Regions from separate parts of the Salinibacterium sp. NK8237 genome, predicted to be linked through region 3. Evidence: riboswitches for the same ligand, from Rfam matches in the RefSeq annotation. Region 3 holds a riboswitch; each other region holds the start of a gene.
The links. A riboswitch is a leader RNA that binds a small molecule or an ion and turns the genes downstream of it on or off. The one in region 3 is predicted to bind thiamine pyrophosphate.

Region 1 (7,052 bases), on a different contig from region 3:
ACGGGCTCACGGGCAGCGAAGATCCTGCGAAGCTCACCATCTCGATCAAGCCGGCCACTCTTGAACTTGATCTCATCGTGAACGGTGCTGGCGACCCCTTCACTCTCGACCGTACGCAACTGACGACAACCCTTGGCGATCCGGCTATGAGCGCCTATGGCGAAGTCATTGCCTCTCTCGTCGATGGCGACCCGGTGCTCTCGGTGCGGGGCGATGTTGCCGAGCAGTGCTGGCGAATAGTCGCTCCCGTGATCGACGCTTTCCGCAACAATCAGGTTCCCCTTGAGGAGTATCCGGCAGGCTCGCCCGGTCCTGAATCGTGGAAATCCGCATGACTCGCGCCGTTAAGCGTGGAGTGACGGCAACCGCGCACGCCCGCACTCGAACGAATGCTCAGCAGGCGTATGAGTTCTCGGGTCCGCTTGACCCTGGGCAGTTTTATCCCCGGTTCGGCCCGTTGCCAGCGGTCGTTACGGTGCTCGAGCAGTCGGGAACGTGGAACGCAGTGGGGCACTCTAGGCGTCTTGTTCTCTCCGACGGTGGCCACGTGATCGAAACGATTACCGACGCTGATGCTCCTGAATTGTTTGCCTACGAACTCAGCGACTTTCAGAAACTCTTCGGGATGCTCGTTTCTGGTGCCCGAGCTGAATGGCGTTTCGACGACCGCTCGACAGGTTCGCGCATCCGCTGGAGCTACACCTTTTTCGCCAAACCGGCCCGTGGCTGGATTGTGTGGCTGATTGTTCGACTGTGGTGGGGGCGCTACATGCGTCGAGTGCTGCCACCCATCGCGCGTGAAGTGGAGCGGCTCGCGGCACGCTAGGGGAGCGCAGTTATCGAATCGTTGTCATAAATGGCGTTGTTCACATCCCGCTTCCACCCTTCTCACAACTCGCGCAAAGATGCGCTTGTGACAATGTTTGAATGTTCCGATCGAGATTTGCCGTTGCGGCCGCCGCAGCGCTCTACTTCGCCGCCCTGGCGAGTCTCGCTTTCGTGATCGCCCCGGGCAGCAACGGTCGCTTCTGGATCTGGACCACCGTTGCGTTCATCCCCGTTGGCATTTTCTTGGTTGGCATGTTCGGCAGGCGCCGTTGGTGGGCAGCACTCGCCTTCAGCATTGTTGCCGCAGCGTGGCTCGAAGCCGCCCAGACGGTGTGGATGCCCGCCGGCTACGCCGATGTCGTTGACATTCTGCTCGCGGCAATCGGCTCCGGAATCGGAGTTTCGATAGCCGTCAGTATCGCTGTCGTGCGTGAACATGCCCAACAGCAGAATGCGGCTTACGCACAGCCGTCGAGGAACCTCGCACGCTCTCGTCGCGCCTCCGCCAGCAACCCGGCGGCACCACTTAACCTCAAGCGGTGACTGACGACCGCTACTCCCACGATGTTCTCGCTGATTTCACCATTAGGCGCGGGCCAGCCGTGCTGCCGAAAGTGCCGATCGAATCAGGAATGGTCGTCGAAGTCATTGCTGACGGCTACGTCGGTGCCTTGGTCGGTTTCGCCAATGGCCTCATGGAACTCGAAGATCGTCGGGGCTCCGCTCGCGCCTTCCCTCTCGGTAGCGGCTATCTCATCGACGGTGTGCCCGTAGAGCTCGTCAAGCCAGCGCCCAAGGCTGCTGCCGCCCGCAAGACGGCCTCCGGGTCGTTTGCCGCCCCCGATCAGCGCGCCCGCACCGCGCTCGCGAGTCGCATCTACGTTGAGGGCCGCCATGACGCGGAACTCGTCGAAAAAGTCTGGGGCGACGACCTGCGCGCTGAAGGAGTTGTCGTCGAATTCCTCGGCGGCATCGACGATCTCGAGAAGATCGTCGCAGACTTTGCCCCCACCTCCGACCGCAAGTTGGGAATCTTGGTGGATCACCTTGTTCCCGGCTCGAAGGAGAGCCGAATTGCGGATGCCGTGGGGCGCGGCAAGTACGGCAAGCATGCGCTTGTGGTCGGTCATCCATTCGTCGATGTCTGGCAGGCCGTGAAGCCGCAGAGCCTCGGAATTGCTGCGTGGCCTACGGTGCCGCGCACTATCGAGTGGAAGCACGGCATCTGTGAAGCATTCGGCTGGCCGCACGACGACCAAGCCGATATCGCTCGGGCGTGGCAGTTTATTTTGTCGAAGGTCACCAACTTTGGTGACCTCGAGCCAGCGCTCTTGGGGCGCGTCGAGCACCTGATCGACTTCGTGACGGTTGATCAGGATTCCTAGCGACGAGCGCGCCTAGTCGAGCTGCGGCACGACCTCGCGAGCGAGGAAGTCGAGCTGGTCGAGATCGTGGAAGTCCATGATCTGGAAGTACACGCGAGTAAATCCGAGTGCTTGCAGCTCTGAAATCTTGTCGACGACCTCGCTGGCGGTTCCGGCGAAACCGCCAAGGCGCAGGTCGGCGGGAGTTCCGTTGGCGGCGGTCGCTCGCGCTTCGATCTGAGCTTCGGTGGTGCCGACCGCAGTTGTGCCGGCGATAGAGAGCACGAGCGTGGCGGGGTCCCGGTCGAAGTGTTCGCAGGCATTGCGAACCCGAGCGATGCGTTCCTTCAGCGGTGCGATGGTTGCGAAGCCCGCGTTGTATTCGGCGGCGAACTTAGCGGTGAGCGCCGGCGTACGGCTTGGACCACTGCCGCCGATGATGATCGGCAACGGGTTCTGCACGGGCTTCGGCAGCGCGGGTGACTGGCTCAGCTGGTAGTGCTTGCCCTCATACGAGAAGGTCTTTCCGGGCTCCGTTGCCCAGATGCCCGTGATGACGTCGAGCTGTTCTTCGAGCATCCCGAACCGCTTCGCCGGGAAGGGGATGCCGTACGCAGCATGTTCACGTTCGAACCAGCCGGTGCCGAGCCCGAGTTCTACTCGGCCACCCGACATGTCGTCGACCTGTGCCACTTGAATTGCCAGAATGCCCGGATGCCGAAAGGTAGCGGAGGAGACGAGGGTGCCTAAACGAATGGTCGAAGTCTCGCGCGCAAGCCCCGCCAGCGTCGTCCAGGAGTCCGTTGGACCAGGCAGCCCGCCGTTGCGGTCATCCATCGTCACGTAGTGGTCAGAACGGAAGTAGCCGTTGAAACCGAGCTTCTCTGCGGCTTGCGCAAGAAGAAGCTGATCGGTGTAGCTGGCGCCGTTCTGAGGTTCTGTGAAAATGCGGAAGTCCATAGTGCGAGCCTATTGATGATTAGACTGGGTGGCGAACACGGGAGTCCGGTGAGCCGGGCTGAGAGGGAGCTTCTCCAAGCTTCGACCGTCGAACCTGATCTGGATCATGCCAGCGCAGGGAGCAGACACTCTTGAAACCCGTGCCATTCACTAGTGAAAGGCACGAAAGTGACCACAACAGCACCATCCTCATCCACGTCTACCCCGACGAAGCCCGGATCGCGTTTTCAGTGGCGGGTGATCGACATCGTCGTGGCGAGCGTTATCGGCGTCGCAAGCGGTTTGATCTTCGTCGTCTGGAACGTTGCCTCCGCTCCCGCTCTGGCCCCGTTCGCTGCGCTCCTGCCCGGCCTGCAAGCGATTGGTGGCGGTTTCTGGCTCTTCGCCGGTGTGCTCACCGCACTCGTCATCCGCAAGCCGGGTGCCGCGATTTACGGAGAGATGGTCGCCGCCTCCGTGTCGGCCCTTATCGGTAACCAGTGGGGTGTACTCACGCTCGTGAGCGGCTTCACACAGGGCATTGGTGCCGAGATCGTCTTCGCTGCCTTCCTCTACGCCAACTGGCGCGTCAGCGGTGCGATTCTTGCGGGCGCCGGTGCCGGCCTCGCGATGGCTATTACTGACTTGCTGCTCTGGTACCCGGGATCAGCGCTTCCCTTCATCATCATCTACACGATCGCCGCCATCGTCGGCGGGATGCTCATTGCTGGCCTCCTGTCGTGGCTCGCGACACGCGGTATTGCCGCAACCGGAGCGCTCAACCGCTTTGGTGCTGGCCGCGAAATTGCGAAACGGGTCTGAGCCCCACCACGCCTGTTGGCGTCACCGTCGAAGGATGGGGGTGGCGCCATTCCAGCAGGCTCGCTTGGGCGGTACGCGGTCTCGATCTGCGTATTGAACCGGGCGAACGCGTGTTACTCCTCGGCGAGTCCGGGGCGGGAAAGTCAACGTTGCTGCATGCCCTCGCCGGGGTAGTCGGCGACGACGAAGGCGAAACAGAAGGTTCCCTGCTCGTTGCGGGCGAGCATCCGGCCGCCCATCGTGGGCGCACCGGTCTCGTGATTCAAGACCCCGACAGCCAGGTGATCTTGGAGCGCGTCGGAGACGACGTTGCGTTCGGTTGTGAAAACTTGGGTGTTCCGCGCGACGAAATCTGGATTCGTGTGCGTGACAGTCTCGCCTCCGTCGGCCTCGAGGTTGCTCTCGACCGCAACACCAGTGCGCTCTCGGGCGGTCAGAAGCAGCGGCTCGCGCTCGCCGGGGTGCTGGCCATGCGGCCAGGCCTGATCGTGCTTGACGAACCGACAGCCAACCTTGACCCTGAGGGTGTGACCGAGGTTCGGGATGCCGTTATCCGGGTCGCAGAATCGACCGGCGCCACGATTGTGGTTGTCGAACACCGTGTCTCGGTGTGGAGCGACGTTGTCGACCGCATCGTGGTGCTCGCCGCCGGCGGGGGAGTCATTGCCGATGGGGTACCCGCCGACGTGCTCGCACGGCAGGGCAAAGAGCTCGCGGCCCGTGGCGTCTGGATCCCGCAGTATCCGCCGCCGCGCCCGGTAAGGGCAGTGCGGGCCCCGCAACACACTCTGCTCAGTGCTCGCCAGCTGACCGTTGGCCGGAGCAAAAACGCGCTTGGCGCTCCTCTCGACCTGGAGATTCTGAGCAGTCACGCTCTTGCGATCACGGGTCCTAACGGGGCTGGAAAGTCCACGCTCGCCCTCACCCTGGGCGGGCTTCTGCCGCCCGTCGGTGGTGCCGTGGAGGCGAGCCCGGCGCTGGCGAGCGGGGCGGGCGAGCATCCGATCCGCTGGAAATCGCGTGAGCTGCTGACCCGCATCGGAACAGTCTTTCAAGACCCTGAACATCAGTTGCTCACCAGCACGGTGCGCGCTGAACTAGAAGTTGGCCCGCGGGCGTTGAAGCTTCCGGACTCTGAAGTGGATGTTCGCGTTGACGAGTTGCTCACAAGACTCCGCCTAGACCGGCTAGCCGAAGCCAACCCGTTCACACTTTCGGGAGGCGAAAAGCGTCGCCTGAGCGTCGCCACAGCCCTCGCTACGCGGCCGCAGGTGCTCGTGCTCGACGAACCCACGTTCGGGCAAGACTCGCGCACCTGGAGCGAACTGCTGGCTCTGCTCGCTCGACTCGTGGATGACGGCAGCAGCGTGATCGCTGTCAGCCACGATCTCGATTTCGTCGCTGCACTCGCCGACGCAACGGTGGCGCTCGAATGATCCCTATCGCGTCGGTGAATCCCGTGGCCAAACTTGGAGCAGCGCTCCTCGTGAGCCTGTTCTTGCTTGCCACGATCGATTGGGTATCGGCGACGACCGCGCTGGTGCTCGAGCTTGCCATCATCGCGTTCTTCGGGATTGAGCCGAAACGCTTCTGGCTGCGCACCTTGCCGGTGTGGCTGGCCGCACCCCTGACCGCGCTCACGATCCTGCTCTACGGCCGCTACGACGGCACCGTGTACTTCGAGTTCCTCTTGATCAGAATCAGCGACGGTTCTATCGAGCTTGCTCTGGCAACCTTCTTGCGCGTGCTCGCGATCGGGCTTCCCGCAGTTGTGCTGTTCATCTCGATCGATCCCACCGACTTTGCCGATGGCCTTGCCCAACGGCTCCGATTGCCCAATCGTTTCGTTATTGGCGCACTCGCCGCCGTGCGGATGGTTGGCCTCTTTCTCGAGGATTGGCGCTCGCTCGAACTGGCGCGCCGCGCTCGCGGCGTGGCAGACCGCGGCCGTGTGCGCCGCATCGCCGGTCAAGGTTTCGCGCTTCTCGTGCTCTCGATTCGTCGAGGCAGCAAGCTGTCTATTGCGATGGAAGCGCGCGGGTTCGGCGGCGACACAACTCGCACGTGGGCGCGAGAGTCACCGTGGGGGCAGGCCGAGTGGCTCACGCTCTTCGTGGGGCTACTCATCGGCGTCACCGCTACAGTCGTTGCCGTGCTCACGGGAAGTTGGAACCTCATTGTTGGCTAACTTGCAGCCGCAGCCCCAGTCCCAGCAGCCTACGAGTTTGCCTGCCCCGCGCTGGCGGTGTCTCATCGACGGCCGCTCGGGTTCAGGCAAAACAGAGCTGGGTCGTGCCATGGCTGCACTGTGGCCCGAAGTGCAGCTAGTAAAGCTCGATGACTTTTATCCCGGATGGGATGGGTTGGATGCCGCTAGCGCCCTAGTGCCCCGCATCCTCACCGAATTGCGCTGGCAGGAATGGAACTGGCTCACGGATTCGCTAGGGGCCCGGCACGAGCTCGACGGCGATCGCCCCATCGTGTTCGAGGGAATCGGTGCCCTGAGCCGCGCATCCGCCCCTCTGGTCGACCACAGCATTTGGGTTGACCTAGACGACGCGTCACGCAAGAAACGAGCACTCGACCGCGATGGAGACACCTACGCCCCTCATTGGGAGCGCTGGGCGCGCCAAGAGCTCCGCTTTATGGCGCGCGAAAATCCTCGCGAACTGGCGGATGAGACGCTCGACGGTGCCGATGTCTCACGCTGGTTCGCCAGTCGCCTTTAGATCCTTGCTAGCTGACCTTGCTCCACAGTTGAATGAAGTCAGTTCCGCGAGGGTTGATCGTCATTGCGTCAGCCTCGCAGGTGAGAATGAGCCCAAGCATGTCATCGAAGTCGCTCTGAGGGATCGTGTACTTCAACTCTTCAACAGGCTCATCGTCGAGCACCGCGGAGGTTTCAACCGTGTAATCCGAGATGTCCCAGTCGCGGGGGATCGCGACATCCACGTTGATCTCGGCCTTGCCAACAACAGTGCCCGTGTAAGACTTCGTGATCGTCATCACCTGATCCGACTTCGGTTCAGCGCTGATCGTGAATACGAGATCTGACTCGATAGTGAGCGCGCCGTCGCTCTGCCATGTGAGAGTCTGACC
Region 2 (7,052 bases), on a different contig from region 3:
ACTTCGATCAAACCGTGACGGCCGTCGCGAGTTTTGTTCGCTCCAGCATGTAAACAAAGGACTACCCATGGCCGATCATTCGCCCGCCGAAGACGACTTTCCCGACCTGAACCCAGATCTGGTTGAGCGCCTTTCGGGAATGAACGAAGAAGAGGCTGCCCAGCGCACGTCTGCGCTGCGCGCCGGCCTGAGCGACTACGACCTCGAAGACGACGACCTCGAGGTTCTCGACTCTGCATCTGATGACCCCGATGCCGTCTACTATCTGCCTGCTCTGCCCGTTCTTGCGATCGTTGGTCGCCCGAACGTCGGCAAGTCAGCTCTCGTGAACCGCATCATCGGTCGTCGTGAAGCTGTTGTGGAAGACACCCCCGGTGTCACCCGCGACCGCGTCAACTACAAGGCCGAGTGGAACAACCGTCACTTCACCATCGTCGACACTGGCGGCTGGGAGCCCGACGCTAAGGGTATCGACGCTTCCGTTGCTGCTCAGGCTGAGATCGCTATCGACCTCGCCGACGCTGTGCTCTTTGTTGTGGATGCCACGGTTGGCCCCACCTCCACCGACGAGCACGTCGTGCGCATGCTTCGCGCCACCAAGAAGCCCGTTATTTTGGTCGCCAACAAGGTTGACGACATCCACCAGGAATCGGATGCCGCCTCGCTCTGGAGCCTCGGCCTCGGTCAGCCGTGGCCGTCATCCGCCGTTCACGGCCGTGGTGTTGCTGACCTGCTTGACCACGTGCTCACGGTTCTGCCGGAGATTTCGACAGTCGCCAAGGAAGAAGTGGGTGGCCCGCGCCGCGTTGCTATCCTCGGCCGCCCCAACGTCGGTAAGTCGAGCTTGCTCAACAAGACTGCCGGCGAAGAACGCGTTGTTGTTAACGACCTCGCTGGCACGACTCGCGACCCGGTCGATGAGCAGATTGAGCTCGGCGGCAAGTTCTGGCGCTTTGTTGACACCGCCGGCATCCGTCGTCGTGTTGCTTTGGCTCAGGGCGCTGACTTCTATGCAACCCTGCGCACCAGCGCTGCACTGGAAAAGGCTGAAGTTGCCGTTGTCATCTTCGATGTCAGCCAGCCGCTTAGCGTTCAAGACCTCAAGATCGTTGACCTTGTGCTCGAATCGGGCCGTGCGCTCGTTCTGGCTTTCAACAAGTGGGACCTTCTCGACGACGAACGTCGCGACATGCTTGAGCGTGAAATTGACCAGGACCTCGCGCACGTCGCGTGGGCCCCTCGAGTGAACATCTCGGCCAAGACCGGTCGTCACATGGAGAAGCTCGTTCCGGCTCTCGAACTGGCATTGGCGTCGTGGGATACCCGTATTCCGACCGGAAAGTTCAACGCGCTACTGGCCGAACTCACGCAGGAGCACCCTCACCCGCTTCGAGGTGGCAAGCAGCCGCGCATCCTCTTTGGTACGCAGGCATCGAGCCGCCCGCCAACGTTCGTGCTCTTCACGACCGGATTCTTGGACCCGCAATACCGTCGATTCATTACGCGTCGACTGCGCGAGATCTTCGGCTTCGATGGCAGCCCCATCCAGGTCAACATGCGTGTGCGTGAGAAGCGCAAGCGCAAGTAGGTTCTCGAAGTCACAGGCTTCGGCATAACGCCAAACGGCGAGCCATTCTCCTAGGAGAGTGACTCGCCGTTTGTGCGTTAACCGTCGGGCTGCGGCTGGGAAGTGCGGCCGGAGTGTGACCCCCGGAGTGTGACGCTCCGGGGGTGAGCGGATGCCGTGTGACGGTCCGCTCACACCGTGCGGTTAGTGAGCGACGGGAGCGTCGCTCGGAGTCATTTCTGATTCGGGACGCTTCACGAAGAACGTGGCGACGATCGCGAAGAGCGAGATGATGCCGCCGGCCATGAACGCGAGGCGCACACCACCAGCAAGCGCTGTGGCCTCTGGCGCGCCTTCAGCGGCAAGGGCGACCGACTGCACCGTGAGGAGCGCGATGAACAGCGCAGTGCCTGCAGCGCCGGCAAGTTGCTGCACGGTGCTGATGGTGGCGCTGCCGTGCGAGTACAGGTGTGGCTTGAGCGTGCCCAGTGCCGAGGTGAAGAGCGGCGTGAACATGAACGCGAGTCCGATGCTCATGGGTACGTGGATGGCGACGACCATGAACGGTGAGCTGGTTTCGGAGAGCAGCGTGAAGCTCCACAACGATGCGCTCACGAGTATCGAGCCGGGAATCATGAGGGGGCGCGGGCCGACTTTGTCGTAGAGGCGGCCAACGAAGGGGCTCAAGAACCCCATGACGAGGCTGCCGGGCAGTACGAGCAGTCCGCTCTGGATGGGTTCGAGCCCGAGAACGTTTTGCGTGAACATGGGCAGCAAGATGATGGTGCCGAACAGGGCGGCCATCATGACCATCATGAGGCCGATCGCGACGGCAAAGCCCGGAGCAGCGAAGGTGCGGAGGTCGAGAAGGGCACTATCCGTTTTCTGCAGCTTCAGTTGGCGGACGATGAACAACACGAGGCTAATTGCGCCGACGCTGATGGGGATGGCGGGGGCGATGAGAACAGAGTCTCCGGCGGCTGATTCTCCGAGGCTGGAGAGTCCGTAGATCAGGCCGGAGAAGGCGATGGCCGAGAGGATGACCGACAGCACATCGATCGATACCTTGCGGGGGTCGGTGACGTTCTTCACCTTCGTGATGCCGAGCAGGAGAGCGGTGACAGAGATGGGGATCATGACGATGAAGACCCAGCGCCAGTCGAAGACGGCCAAAACGAGGCCGGCGACAGTGGGCCCGACGGCAGGGGCCATCGACATGACGATGGAAACGTTGCCCATGGTCTTGCCACGAGTTGCGGCAGGAACCAGAGTCATCACGGTTGTCATCAGCAGGGGGAGCATCATGGCGGTACCGGAGGCTTGAATCACCCGTCCGACAATCAGCACGGCAAAGGTGGGCGCCATAGCCCCCAGCAGAGTGCCGATGGTGAAGAGAGACATTGCGGTGATAAAGATGCCACGCGTCGTGAAGCGTTGGATGAGGAATCCGGTAATCGGAATCACCACGGCCATCGTGAGCATGAACGACGTCGACAACCACTGAGCGGTGCTCGGCTCGATGTTGAGGTCTTCCATGATGCGGGGGATCGCCACGACGAGCGAGGTTTCGTTGAGGAACACCACGAAGGTGGCGGCGAGCATCAGGCCGATGACCAAACGGTTGCGGCCGCTGTTATCGACCGGGCTGGCTGGCCCGTCATCGTTGGGGTCAAAAAGAGGGATGCTGCCGGTGATCGGCGCCGTGCTGGTCATAGAAATCCTGTCGTGTGTGAAGCGGTAGGACGAAGCAGCAGCCGGGATTGAAAAGGGTGCACAGATCTCGCGTCATCTTTATTGTCGCTTGGTGCAACGACATCCGGCACTGAAATAGTCCACATTGCCTTTCGCCTGAGGCGAACACGACACCGTGCCAAGCCGCTATCGTTGAGGCACAACTTGTGACACGGGGTGCCCTGCGGGGCTGAGAACACACCCGTCGAACCTGATCTAGTTAGAACTAGCGAAGGGATGTCGTGCATGTCGCGTACGCCACCAAACTTTTTGATCGCCACTCAAGATGCGCTCGAGGCGGTGAGATCGACGTCGCCTCTCGTGCAGTGCATCACCAATAGCGTGGTGGTGGGCTTCACTGCCAATGCATTGCTGGCGGTTGGAGCAGCGCCGGCCATGGTAGATATCCCGGAAGAAGCCGGCATGTTCGCTGGCGTGGCATCCGGAGTGCTCATCAATCTCGGTACCTGTCGCGAAGAGCAGCGCGCTGCGGCTCTCGAGGCTGCACCGGCCGCCAATGCTGCCGGAACGCCCTGGGTGCTCGACCCGGTCGCCATAGGGGCTCTGCCGGTGCGCACACCACTCGCGTATCGCCTGCGTGACCTCGGGCCCTCCATCGTGCGGGGCAACGCCTCAGAGATTCTGGCGCTCGCCGAATTGGGCACGGGAGGTCGAGGCGTCGACAGCACGAGCAGTGTGGATGCCGCGCTCACTGCCGCCCAGATGCTTGCGCGGGTGACCGGCGGCGTCGTCGCGGTATCGGGAGCGACGGACGTGGTGACCGATGGCGTGAGTGTCGTGAAGCTGACGAACGGGCATCCGGTGCTGACGAAGGTAACGGGTGGTGGCTGTGCGCTTGGCGCGATCATGGCGGCGTTTGCGGCGGTGACTCCGGATGCGCTGACCGCTGCTGTGGCGGCAACGAGCGTGTACACGGTAGCGGCCGACCTCGCGGCTGAGCGCTCGGCACTGCCGGGCAGCTTCGCGGTCGCACTCCTCGACGCGCTGAGTGAAGTCTCGGTGGACGATATTGCAGAACGGGCGGTGATCGCATGAGCGGCTTCCGAGAGAGTTTCGACCTTTCCACTTACTTGGTGACAGATTCGGCTCAGGCGAAGGCTGCCGGGCATGACCTCGTTGATCTCGTGTACGAGGCTGTGGCCGGGGGAGTGACGATCGTGCAGCTGCGCGAGAAGGACCTGCCCGCCCGCGACTTCCTTGATCTGGTGCTGCGGGTGTCTACGGCGGTGGCACTGAAGGTGCCCGTGCTCGTCAATGACCGAGTCGATGTCTATCTCGCTGCGCGCGAGATGGGTGCTCGGGTTGCTGGGGTGCATGTCGGGCAGGGCGATCTGCCCGCAGCGTCGGTGCGGGCGCTCGTAGGCCCGGGGGCGATTGTGGGTCTGAGCGCATCGACTGACGACCAACTGTACGACGCCAGTGTGGGGTCGGCGGGTGTCGACTATGTCGGCATCGGGGCCTTGCATCCCACGACGACAAAGAAGGACGCTCCGGATGCTCTCGGGCACGATCGCATGGCTGAGCTCATTGCGGCGAGTAAGCGACCGACCGTGGCGATCGGTGGGGTGGGGCCGGATGACCTCGCGCTGCTGCGTGCGGGCGGTGCAGACGGTGCTGCAGTGGTGTCTGCCATCTGTGGTGCGGCTGATCCGCGAGAGGCGGCTCGCGCGCTCGCCGCAGCGTGGGCTGGCGTACCAGCGGCCGAAGACGAAGGAGAAGACGCATGAGCGGGGCACGGAGCGGGCTACGGGACCAGACACGGAGCGAAAGCGGTAGCGGTCTGCGGGTTCCTCGCGTTCTGAGCATTGCTGGCAGCGATCCTTCGGGTGGTGCGGGTATCCAGGCCGATCTGAAGTCGATCGCAGCCAACGGTGGCTACGGGATGGCGGCCATCACGGCTCTGACGGCTCAGAACACGCAGGGGGTGCGCGGAGTGCATGTGCCGCCCGCTGAGTTCTTGCGCGAGCAACTGGATGCCGTGAGCGACGATGTGGCAATCGATGCCGTGAAGATCGGCATGCTCGGCACCGTCGAGGTTGTCGGTGTCGTGCGGGCGTGGCTTGAGACTGTGCGGCCTCCGTTGATCGTGCTCGACCCCGTGATGGTCGCCACGAGTGGCGACCGACTGCTGGATGCCGAAGCCGAGCAGGCGCTGCGCGACCTGGTGCGGGTGTGTGACCTTGTCACGCCGAATATTCCTGAGCTCGCGATCATCGCCGCAGAACCCGCCGCTGAGACGTGGCCTGAGGTGCTGGAGCAGGCGGCGCGAGTCTCTGCCTCCTACGGGGTGCGCGTACTCGCTAAGGGCGGCCACTTGAGCGGGGCCGAGGCTCCGGATGCGCTGGTGGATGCCCGTTCCGGGAACGCAGCTATCGTGACCGAGTTTGCTGGCATCCGTATAGAGACCAGCAACACCCACGGAACCGGCTGTTCGCTGTCGAGTGCGCTCGCGACCCGGATTGCGGCCGGCGGTGAGTGGGCTGCCGCTGTGGGGGAGTCGAAGCGGTGGTTGAGCGAGAGCATCCGTGCCGGTGCGGCGTTGCAGGTGGGGAGCGGGCGTGGCCCGATTAGTCACTTTGCGGGGTTGTGGGAGCGCGGCGGCCTAGAGACGGCGTTGACCGCTGCTGAGGTGCGCGAGCAGTGGTGGGCGGAGATCGCTTCTGTGCGCGCGCAGATCGACGATGGTTACTTTGTGCGGGCGCTGGGGGATGGTTCCCTCGAGCGGGCTGATTTCGTCTGGTACCTGGCTCAGGATGCGCTTTACCTGCGCGATTACGCGCGGGCGCTCGCCGAAGCTGCCCGGCTGGCACCCACGGCGGCGGAACAAGCGTTCTGGGCATCAAGTGCCGAGGGTTGCATCGTGACGGAACTGCAGTTGCACGAGTCGTGGTCGGTGGCCGGTGAGCTGTTCGCGGCTTCGCCCAGTGCGATCACGACGGGGTACCTGAATCATCTGCTGGCGACGGCAGCCCGTGGTGACTACGCGGTCCTTGCCGCAGCCCTGTTGCCGTGCTTCTGGGTCTACCACGACGTCGGGTCGCGACTGCACCCGCTGGCGCACCCTGAGCACCCCTACGCCGACTGGCTGACCACGTATGCCGATGACGCATTCACGGATGCCACAGAGCAGGCCATCACGATAGTGACGGCGCTCGCCGCAGACGCGACCCCTCCGGTTCGGGATGCAATGCTCACCGCTTTCGTAGCGTCGACGGAGCATGAACGCGAGTTCTTCGCCGCAGCACACGGCATCTCGTCTCACTGATTTGGCCGGAGTTGCCGTTTTGGCGCAAAACTGAACATCGGCGCTCAGATTTCGCGGTAAGCTAGTCGAGTTGTCGCGGGCTGTAGCGCAGCTTGGTAGCGCACCTGACTGGGGGTCAGGGGGTCGCAGGTTCAAATCCTGTCAGCCCGACAATGTGCCCCGGACTTTTCACGAAGTCCGGGGCTTTTTCTATGCCCAAGCACCTTCGGATTGTGGCCTCGCGCTTAGTTCGAGCACGAAAATGGTTTATCCCAGACGCGGTCTGGCTAACATGAGACATCAGGTGAGCGAAGCTTACTAATCCCATGTTGGAGGCGGTCCAAGGTGAAAACGAAAATCAAGGTTGGGGACGTCTTTATCGTCCCTACTGGCGATGGTCGTGCGGGGGTGGGGCAAGTGGTGGGAGTGTATGGAAAGAGTGACTACTATTTCGCGATCTTTGACACCATTGTCCCGCTGGAAGTTGCG
Region 3 (7,052 bases):
GCCTTATGTCTGACGCTCTACCCCTCTGCCCGAACTGTTCAAGCGACCTCGCCTACGAAATGGGTGCGCTGTTGGTGTGCCCGATGTGTGGTCACGAGTGGTCGCCGAGTGAAGCGGATGCCGCTGCCGAAGCAGAGCAAAACGCTTCCGTCATCAAGGATGCGTTCGGCACGCCCCTCGCCGATGGCGACACGGTGAGTATCGTCAAGGACCTCAAAGTTAAGGGCAGCCCCACGTCGATCAAGGTCGGAACGAAGGTGCGCAACATCCGCCTCGTTGATGGCGTTGGCGACCACGACATCGACTGCAAGGTCGACGGTTTCGGCCAGATGCAACTCAAGTCAAGCGTCGTCAAGAAGGTTTAGGGCGGCCACGTTTTCGCCGCGATAGCTTCGAGAATCATCAGGTTCGCTCACTGCCCGCAGGCGTAGGGTGACGGCATGACCGAAAAGCAGCCCTACAGGGTGATTTCTGAGCATGATGGATACGAAGTGCGGCTCTATCCGGCACACATTCTTGCGCAGGTGGATGCCGACGGCTCGTTCTTTGAGGCGGGTAATCAGGGGTTTCGTCCCCTCATCCGCTACATCAGTGCCTCCAACATTTCTATGACGGCGCCGGTCATTCAATCACCGGGCGAATCGAAGAGATACACGGTTAGTTTCGTGATGCCCGCTGGAGCAACGAGCGTTCCGGCGCCTCGTGATGCCACCGTGCGCACCGTTGACGTGCCCGAGCAGCGGGTAGCTGCGCGGCGTTTCAGCGGCGGCTCGAATGAAGGCCGATATCAACAGAATGCGGATGCTCTGCTTGCCGCCCTCACCCGCGATGGTTGTGCGCCACTCGGCTCCGTCTATTTCGCCCGCTATGACCCTCCGTGGAAGCCCGGTTTCCTCAAACGCAACGAAGCCCTTGTCGTTGTTCGCTAGCCCCACCCGCTAGCACCACCCACCGCACTTCAGGAGAAGCCATGACCCGCGTCGCCGCCATCGATTGCGGAACCAACTCGATCCGCCTGCTCATCGCCGACCTCGACGGCCACGGTGGCCTTACCGACGTCGTGCGTACTCTCGAAGTCGTACGCCTGGGGGAGGGCGTCGACCGCACTGGCCAGTTCAGCCAGGGCGCCCTCGTTCGCACCCTCGCGGCTGTGCGCCGCTATGCCGATCTGTGCCGCGAGCACGGCGCCGAGCGCATCCGTTTCGTGGCTACCTCTGCCACCCGGGATGCCGCCAACCGTGCCGAGTTCACCGACGCAGTTTTCGCGATTCTGGGTGTGCCGGTCGAAGTGATTCCCGGAACCGAAGAAGCCGCGCTGTCGTTTCGCGGCGCACTCACGGCACTCGCCGTGCCCGACGCCTCGGAGCCTGCGAACCTCACGCCTCAGTACCTTGTGGTTGATCTTGGTGGCGGTTCCACCGAACTTGCGCTCGGTGCAAATGCCCCCGAAGCTTCGTTTTCAATGGATGTCGGTTGCGTGCGCATGACGGAACGCAACATCGTCAACGACCCACCCTCCGATGCGGAACTCGCCGCCGTTCGCAGCGACGTCAGTGCAGTGCTCGACGCCGCGACCGTCACCGTCGATCTCTCGCAGGCCACCGAGGTCATCGGAGTCGCGGGCACCGTCACCACGATCACCGCGCACGCCCTCGGTCTCACGAGCTACGACCCGGTAGCGATTAGCGGCAGCCGTCTCCCGCTCGCGGACGTGCTTCGCGCCTGCGAAGATCTCACCCGCATGCCCCGCCCTGAACGCGCCGCTCTGCCGTATATGCACCCCGGCCGTGTTGACGCGATCGCCGCCGGTGCCATCATCTGGGCCACGGTGCTGCATCGAGTAGCGGATGCCGCGGCTGCAGCCGGTCATCCTCTCGAGTGGGTGACGACCAGCGAGCACGACATCCTCGATGGTGTCGCCCTCTCGCTAGCGACTGACTGAGCAGTTGTCTGGCCAGCCGACTAGCTAAATGTCCTAAGCGCGCTCGCCAGCGTCAAGGTCGATGCGCGCCGTCTCCGGCCCCAGGAATGCCCCCACCGCAATCAGCACCCCGCCGAGCGCGAGCAACGCAGCCACCGCACCCTGCTGCCCCAAAACGCCTTGCAGCGCCGGCAGGTAGTACGGGTAGAGCGCGGGAATCACGATCGACAGGCTGTAGCCGACCCCGTACCCGCTCGCGCGCACCGACGTGGGGAACCGCTCCACGAGGTACGCCCCGACCGGCCCGTACGCCGAAACCGTCACGACCTGAAGCGCGACTACTCCGAGCACAAGCTGCCCGAGCGTCGGCGCTGCGAACGCTGCAAAAAACGCCAGCGGCCCGCCCATCGCCGTCAGCACCCCAAAACCTATAAAGAAGCGCCGCCGTCCGGTGAAGGTCGAGAGATGACCGCAGGCTGCCATGGTGAGAGCGGATGCCGCGGTGCCGATCATCATCGCGAACGACAGGGTTCGACCATCCAATGTCCCTGTCGCGCCCAGCGCCCCCGCGCCGGAACCGAGTTGACCGGCCAGCACCGGAATCGCCATGTTGGTGAGTAGCCAGAGCCCGCTCATCATGATGAACACTTGCCAGAGCGCGCGGCGGTGGCGGCCGACGAGAATTTCTTTCAACGGGTTAGTGCGCTGCAATGGACGTTGCCACTGCGGCGACTCTTCGACCCGCGCACGGTAGTAGAACAGCATCGTGAAGGCGAGCAGCGAGCCCAAAACGAATAGCGCACGCCAGCCCCACTGGTTATAGGCGGCGGCGTCGAGCACGCTCTGCAGCACAAACACCATGCCCGCGATCGAGGCGTTGGCCCAGGGCGACATCCACATGATGAGGCCGCTGACGAGGCCGCGCCGTTCGGGCCGCGACCATTCCATCGCGAGCGGAATGGCGGAGGTGTATTCGCCGCCGAGGAAGATGCCGCCGACAAAGCGCAGCAGCAGAATTGCAGCAAGAGTTCCACCGCCGAGCACGGTGTGGTCGGGCACGAACGCGATCAGCAGCGTCGTGAGCGCGACACCGAGCAGAGCGACCTTCGTGGTCGCCGTTCGCCCAATCCGGTCAGAGATCGATCCGAAGATCGCCGCCCCGATCGGCCGGCCAAGCAGCGTCGCGACAAAGATCAGGCCTGCGTTCCCAACCAGATTATCCGAACCGAATAGCTGGGCGGATGCCGGCGCGAGCGCAATGACCGGCAAGAAGATGTCGAACTGGTCGACATAGTTCCCGAAGATTCCGCCGCGCACAGCGCGACGTGTGGCCAACGGAGCCGCAGCGGAGGCAGAGGAGGCAGACGAGACAGCGGGGATCGAATGTGTGGGGCGCATGAGCCGTACTTCCTTCGCCGGCATTACCCGGTAGGTTCGACGGTCGAAGCTGCGTCAGCTCCCTCTCAGCCCCTGCATTAGGGCTCCCGTGTGGACGCCACCAACCTAACACTCCGCTGCGCTCAAAAAGACCGGCAAAGTCCCAAGAATCGCGCAGCAAGCTTCCAGCCAGACCGTCAAAGATTCCATGAGTAAAGCTGAACGATCGGCGGAGATCGTACAACGATTCAACCCCCACTTTCAGATGAAAAGGAGAGGTCATTATGGCCACAAGCGAGAACTCTCTTCCCGGAAATTCGGCAGAGTACGACAAATGGTGCGATGAAGAGATCGAGGCCCGCGGCCCGATTAGTGAGCTGCTTCTTGACGCGTTTTCACAGCAGAGCAAACCGCGGGAGATTGTGGGATTGCCTGAGGCCGTCGCCTCCGCTGTTGACAGCGAACGGGATCTCATCCGCGATGAAGATGTGCAATTGTCACTCTTCTTGCTCTATGGCCTCTTCTACGGCGCTGTCGTCGAAAATGGCGATCGCTGGGAGTGGGATCTGGGCACGCTTGCAGCGCGCCTCGAGCTTGAGCGGGCCTATGAGGCGCAACTCCGGGCCGCGGTCTCAATTCCCGAGCTGCCAAATGCTGCGGATGAGGATGTCGCTGCCGCCCTTTTTGAGCTCACGAGCGCCGATTCTGGCCCGAGTCTCTCTCGCTACGTTGCCAAGAAACTCACGGCGGATCAGGCGAATGAGTACCTGGTGCAGCGCTCGATCTACACCTTGAAAGAAGCTGACCCGCACTCGTGGGCTATTCCGCGTCTTCGTGGGCGCGCTAAGGCGGCGCTGGTCGAGATTCAATCCGATGAATATGGCGGTGGACGCAGAGATCGGATGCATTCCGAAATTTATGCGCGCACCATGCGCGGCGTAGGCCTCGATTCGCGGTACGGCGCCTACCTCAATTACGCGCCAGCGATCACGTTGGCGTCGTTCAACATGATGTCGATGTTTGGGCTCCACCGCCGTCTTCGCGGGGCGATCGTCGGCCACTTGGCAGCATTCGAAATGACGTCATCGATCCCCAACAAGCTGTATGCGCGCGGCTTTCGCCGCCTCGGTTACGGAGACGATGTCACGGAGTACTTCAATGAGCATGTGGAAGCCGATGCAGTCCATGAACAGATTGCGGCCCGCGACCTAGCTGGGGGCTTGGCCGAGAGTGAGCCAGCGCTGTTGAGCGAAATATTCTTCGGGGCCAGTGCGTGCCTCCTCCTCGACGAGTGGGTGGCGCAGCACATGCTGGAGTCGTTCGAAGCTGGGCGTTCGTCACTTCGCAAGCCTCTCCCTGCGCTCGCGACTGGCGATTCAGCCAATGATTCCAATCCCATCGGAGAGGTGGCAGCACGATGAACACGCAGTCTGAAAATTCCCCTCACTCGCGCAGCTCGAGCGACGTCGAAGTGGTCGCCTGCGCTAACGGACCGCTTTTGGTCCGGGGCGCAATCGATTTGCGATCGTCAGACGGTGAGCTCATCCCTCAATCGCGGCGTACTGTCGCGCTTTGCCGTTGCGGGGTTTCGGACATTAAGCCGTTGTGCGATGGCACACACAAGCTCGTCAACTTCAAGGCATAACCGCGGCGGCGATAATAGGGGGATGACTTCCCCTGATTTTGCTGCGCTGGCCGCCGAGACCTATATCTCGCTCATCACTTTCCGCAAGTCGGGAGATGCTGTGGCGACGCCGGTGTGGGTCGTAGGGGATGGCGACCGGTTGCTTGTTACGACGGCCCCTCATTCGGGCAAGGTGAAGCGCATTGCTCACACGGGGCGTGTCGAACTGACCCCGTGTGACATGCGCGGCTCGATTACCGAGGGTGCCGAGACGGTGGCCGCTACAGCGAGCGTCCGTAGCGACGCTGAGACTCTGGATGCCATGCATGTCGCTTTGAAGAAAAAGTACGGTGCCAAATACTCGGCAATCCGTCTCGCCCAGAAGCTTCGAGGAACAGCGGATCAGTCTGTCGCCGTGGAGTTGCGTCCGGACCCTGCGGTCTGACGCTAACGGCAACGAGCGACGCTAGCGGCTGCGGGCAGCACGTTATCCCCATGCAACAATCGTGCGTAGGAAGCGAGAACATCGCACCTCGTCGGGGTTTTTGCGATTTTCTGCCAGCGATGCTGAGAAGTACCTGTGCAAGGTCGTTTTTGTGACGCGAAATTGTGTCACTATTGTGTAGGCCCCCGAAAGGGGGTCAACACTTGGTTCCCCCGAAATCAGGTGCACCCGTGATCGATGGAGTCCCCCTGTGTCCCGACCTCGCCACCGTTCCAGAACAATAAAATCCTGGTTCCTCCGCGCTAGTACACCCGCCCTCGCAACCCTGCTCACCCTGTCCCTTGCCGGTGGTGGCGCTCTCGTAGCGCTCGCCGCCCAAAACAAGCTTGACGATTTCGTCGCTCAAACATTCGGATGCCCCAATGCAACTGAGCTTGTCGTCGTCGCCGATCCCACCATCTCGTCAACCGTCCAAACGGTCGCGAATGCCTTCAACGCCGAACACGTTGGGCAGTGCCTCTCCGCGACCATCACGACGCAGCGTTCTGCCGACACTGCTGCATTGCTGGCATCCGGCACTTCCACGGGAGCTGACGCGTGGATCCCTGATTCGCCGATCTGGCTCAACCGAGTTGAGAGCACTGCGACTGCACTCGGTCGCGAAATCCCCAAGACTCAGGAGTGGGCTTCGGTCGCATCGAGTCCGCTTGTGCTGGCGACTCCCGCGGTAAAAGTTGCGGAGTTTGAAGCGTCGGAGGTGGGCTGGGGCGCGATCCTCGACGGTCGTTACCGCACGCTTCTGCCCGACCCCGAGTCGTCGTCGTCCAGCATGATCGCGCTCGCGACTCTCAATGATCTTGCGGCGGATGGCGATGCTGAAGACTTCGATCGAGTGCTGATGAATCTGGGGCGCTCGATTCCCGATTCCACAAAGGCAGCGTTCACTGAGCTTCAGATCTCTGACTCACGCACGGTTGCTCTCGCGACGGAACGCGAGATCGTGGAGCACAACGCATCGAGCCCTGACGAGCCGCTTGTTGCTTTGTACCCGTCCGAAGGAACTGTTGCGCTGACCTATCCGTTCGTCGTCGTGGAAAACTCCACTGTGAGTGAAGTTGAAGCCTCGCGCCTGACCGAAGAAGAACAAACGGAGCTCGCTGAGATCGAAACGGCGCGCACAAAGCTGCTTGAGGAGTTCGCTGATCTTGTTCGCGGCTCTTCACAGGTCTTGAACGCCGAGGGCTTCCGCGATACCGCTGGTGAAGGTGAGATCCTCGCTTCCGGGGTAATTTCCGCGCCCGTCGCCACCAAATCTGTCGGCGACACCGACGAACTCGTCAGCATTTTGCGCAACTGGAACTCTCTCAACCTGCGCTCACGCATTCTCACGGTTGTTGATGTGTCTGGCTCCATGCTGGAACGAGCGTGGGATGGCCAGCGCCGTATCGAGATGTTCCAGAACTCGGCTGAGGATGCCTTCAGCACGCTTTCCGAGGACGACGAGCTGGGTATGTGGCTTTTCTCGAAGGAGCGTGTTGGCGAGGAAGATTGGGAAGACGTCGCGGGCATCCGATCGATGAATGACCCGGATCATGTTGAGAGTCTGCAAGAAATCATCGACACTCTGCCGTCGCGCATCAACGGTTACACCGGCCTCAACGACACCGTTCTTGCTGCGGTCACCC

Region 1: another riboswitch for thiamine pyrophosphate. It lies ahead of I6E56_RS03400 (ECF transporter S component); the one in region 3 lies ahead of I6E56_RS12770 (MFS transporter).
Region 2: another riboswitch for thiamine pyrophosphate. It lies ahead of thiM (hydroxyethylthiazole kinase); the one in region 3 lies ahead of I6E56_RS12770 (MFS transporter).

What each region holds. Positions count from the first base shown of each region.
Region 1 covers NZ_JADYWE010000001.1:699,537-706,588, reverse strand. The annotation lists gene I6E56_RS03425 (glucose-6-phosphate dehydrogenase) at 1-335, shown strand, start outside; gene I6E56_RS03420 (SRPBCC family protein) at 332-826, shown strand; gene I6E56_RS03415 (VanZ family protein) at 928-1,371, shown strand; gene I6E56_RS03410 (DUF3097 domain-containing protein) at 1,368-2,213, shown strand; gene I6E56_RS03405 (LLM class F420-dependent oxidoreductase) at 2,226-3,152, opposite strand; TPP riboswitch at 3,179-3,287, shown strand; gene I6E56_RS03400 (ECF transporter S component) at 3,321-3,953, shown strand; gene I6E56_RS03395 (ABC transporter ATP-binding protein) at 3,950-5,389, shown strand; gene I6E56_RS03390 (energy-coupling factor transporter transmembrane protein EcfT) at 5,386-6,141, shown strand; gene I6E56_RS03385 (ATP-binding protein) at 6,251-6,682, shown strand; gene I6E56_RS03380 (hypothetical protein) at 6,690-7,052, opposite strand, start outside.
Region 2 covers NZ_JADYWE010000001.1:14,579-21,630, forward strand. The annotation lists gene cmk ((d)CMP kinase) at 1-53, shown strand, start outside; gene der (ribosome biogenesis GTPase Der) at 68-1,588, shown strand; gene I6E56_RS00090 (MDR family MFS transporter) at 1,772-3,280, opposite strand; TPP riboswitch at 3,462-3,553, shown strand; gene thiM (hydroxyethylthiazole kinase) at 3,545-4,354, shown strand; gene thiE (thiamine phosphate synthase) at 4,351-5,046, shown strand; gene I6E56_RS00105 (bifunctional hydroxymethylpyrimidine kinase/phosphomethylpyrimidine kinase) at 5,043-6,584, shown strand; tRNA gene I6E56_RS00110 (tRNA-Pro) at 6,661-6,734, shown strand; gene I6E56_RS00115 (Imm26 family immunity protein) at 6,909-7,052, shown strand, end outside.
Region 3 covers NZ_JADYWE010000002.1:503,022-510,073, forward strand. The annotation lists gene I6E56_RS12755 (zinc ribbon domain-containing protein YjdM) at 6-365, shown strand; gene I6E56_RS12760 (heme-binding protein) at 441-929, shown strand; gene I6E56_RS12765 (Ppx/GppA phosphatase family protein) at 971-1,942, shown strand; gene I6E56_RS12770 (MFS transporter) at 1,976-3,319, opposite strand; TPP riboswitch at 3,312-3,419, opposite strand; gene I6E56_RS12775 (iron-containing redox enzyme family protein) at 3,583-4,719, shown strand; gene I6E56_RS12780 (CDGSH iron-sulfur domain-containing protein) at 4,716-4,943, shown strand; gene I6E56_RS12785 (PPOX class F420-dependent oxidoreductase) at 4,966-5,367, shown strand; gene I6E56_RS12790 (substrate-binding domain-containing protein) at 5,618-7,052, shown strand, end outside.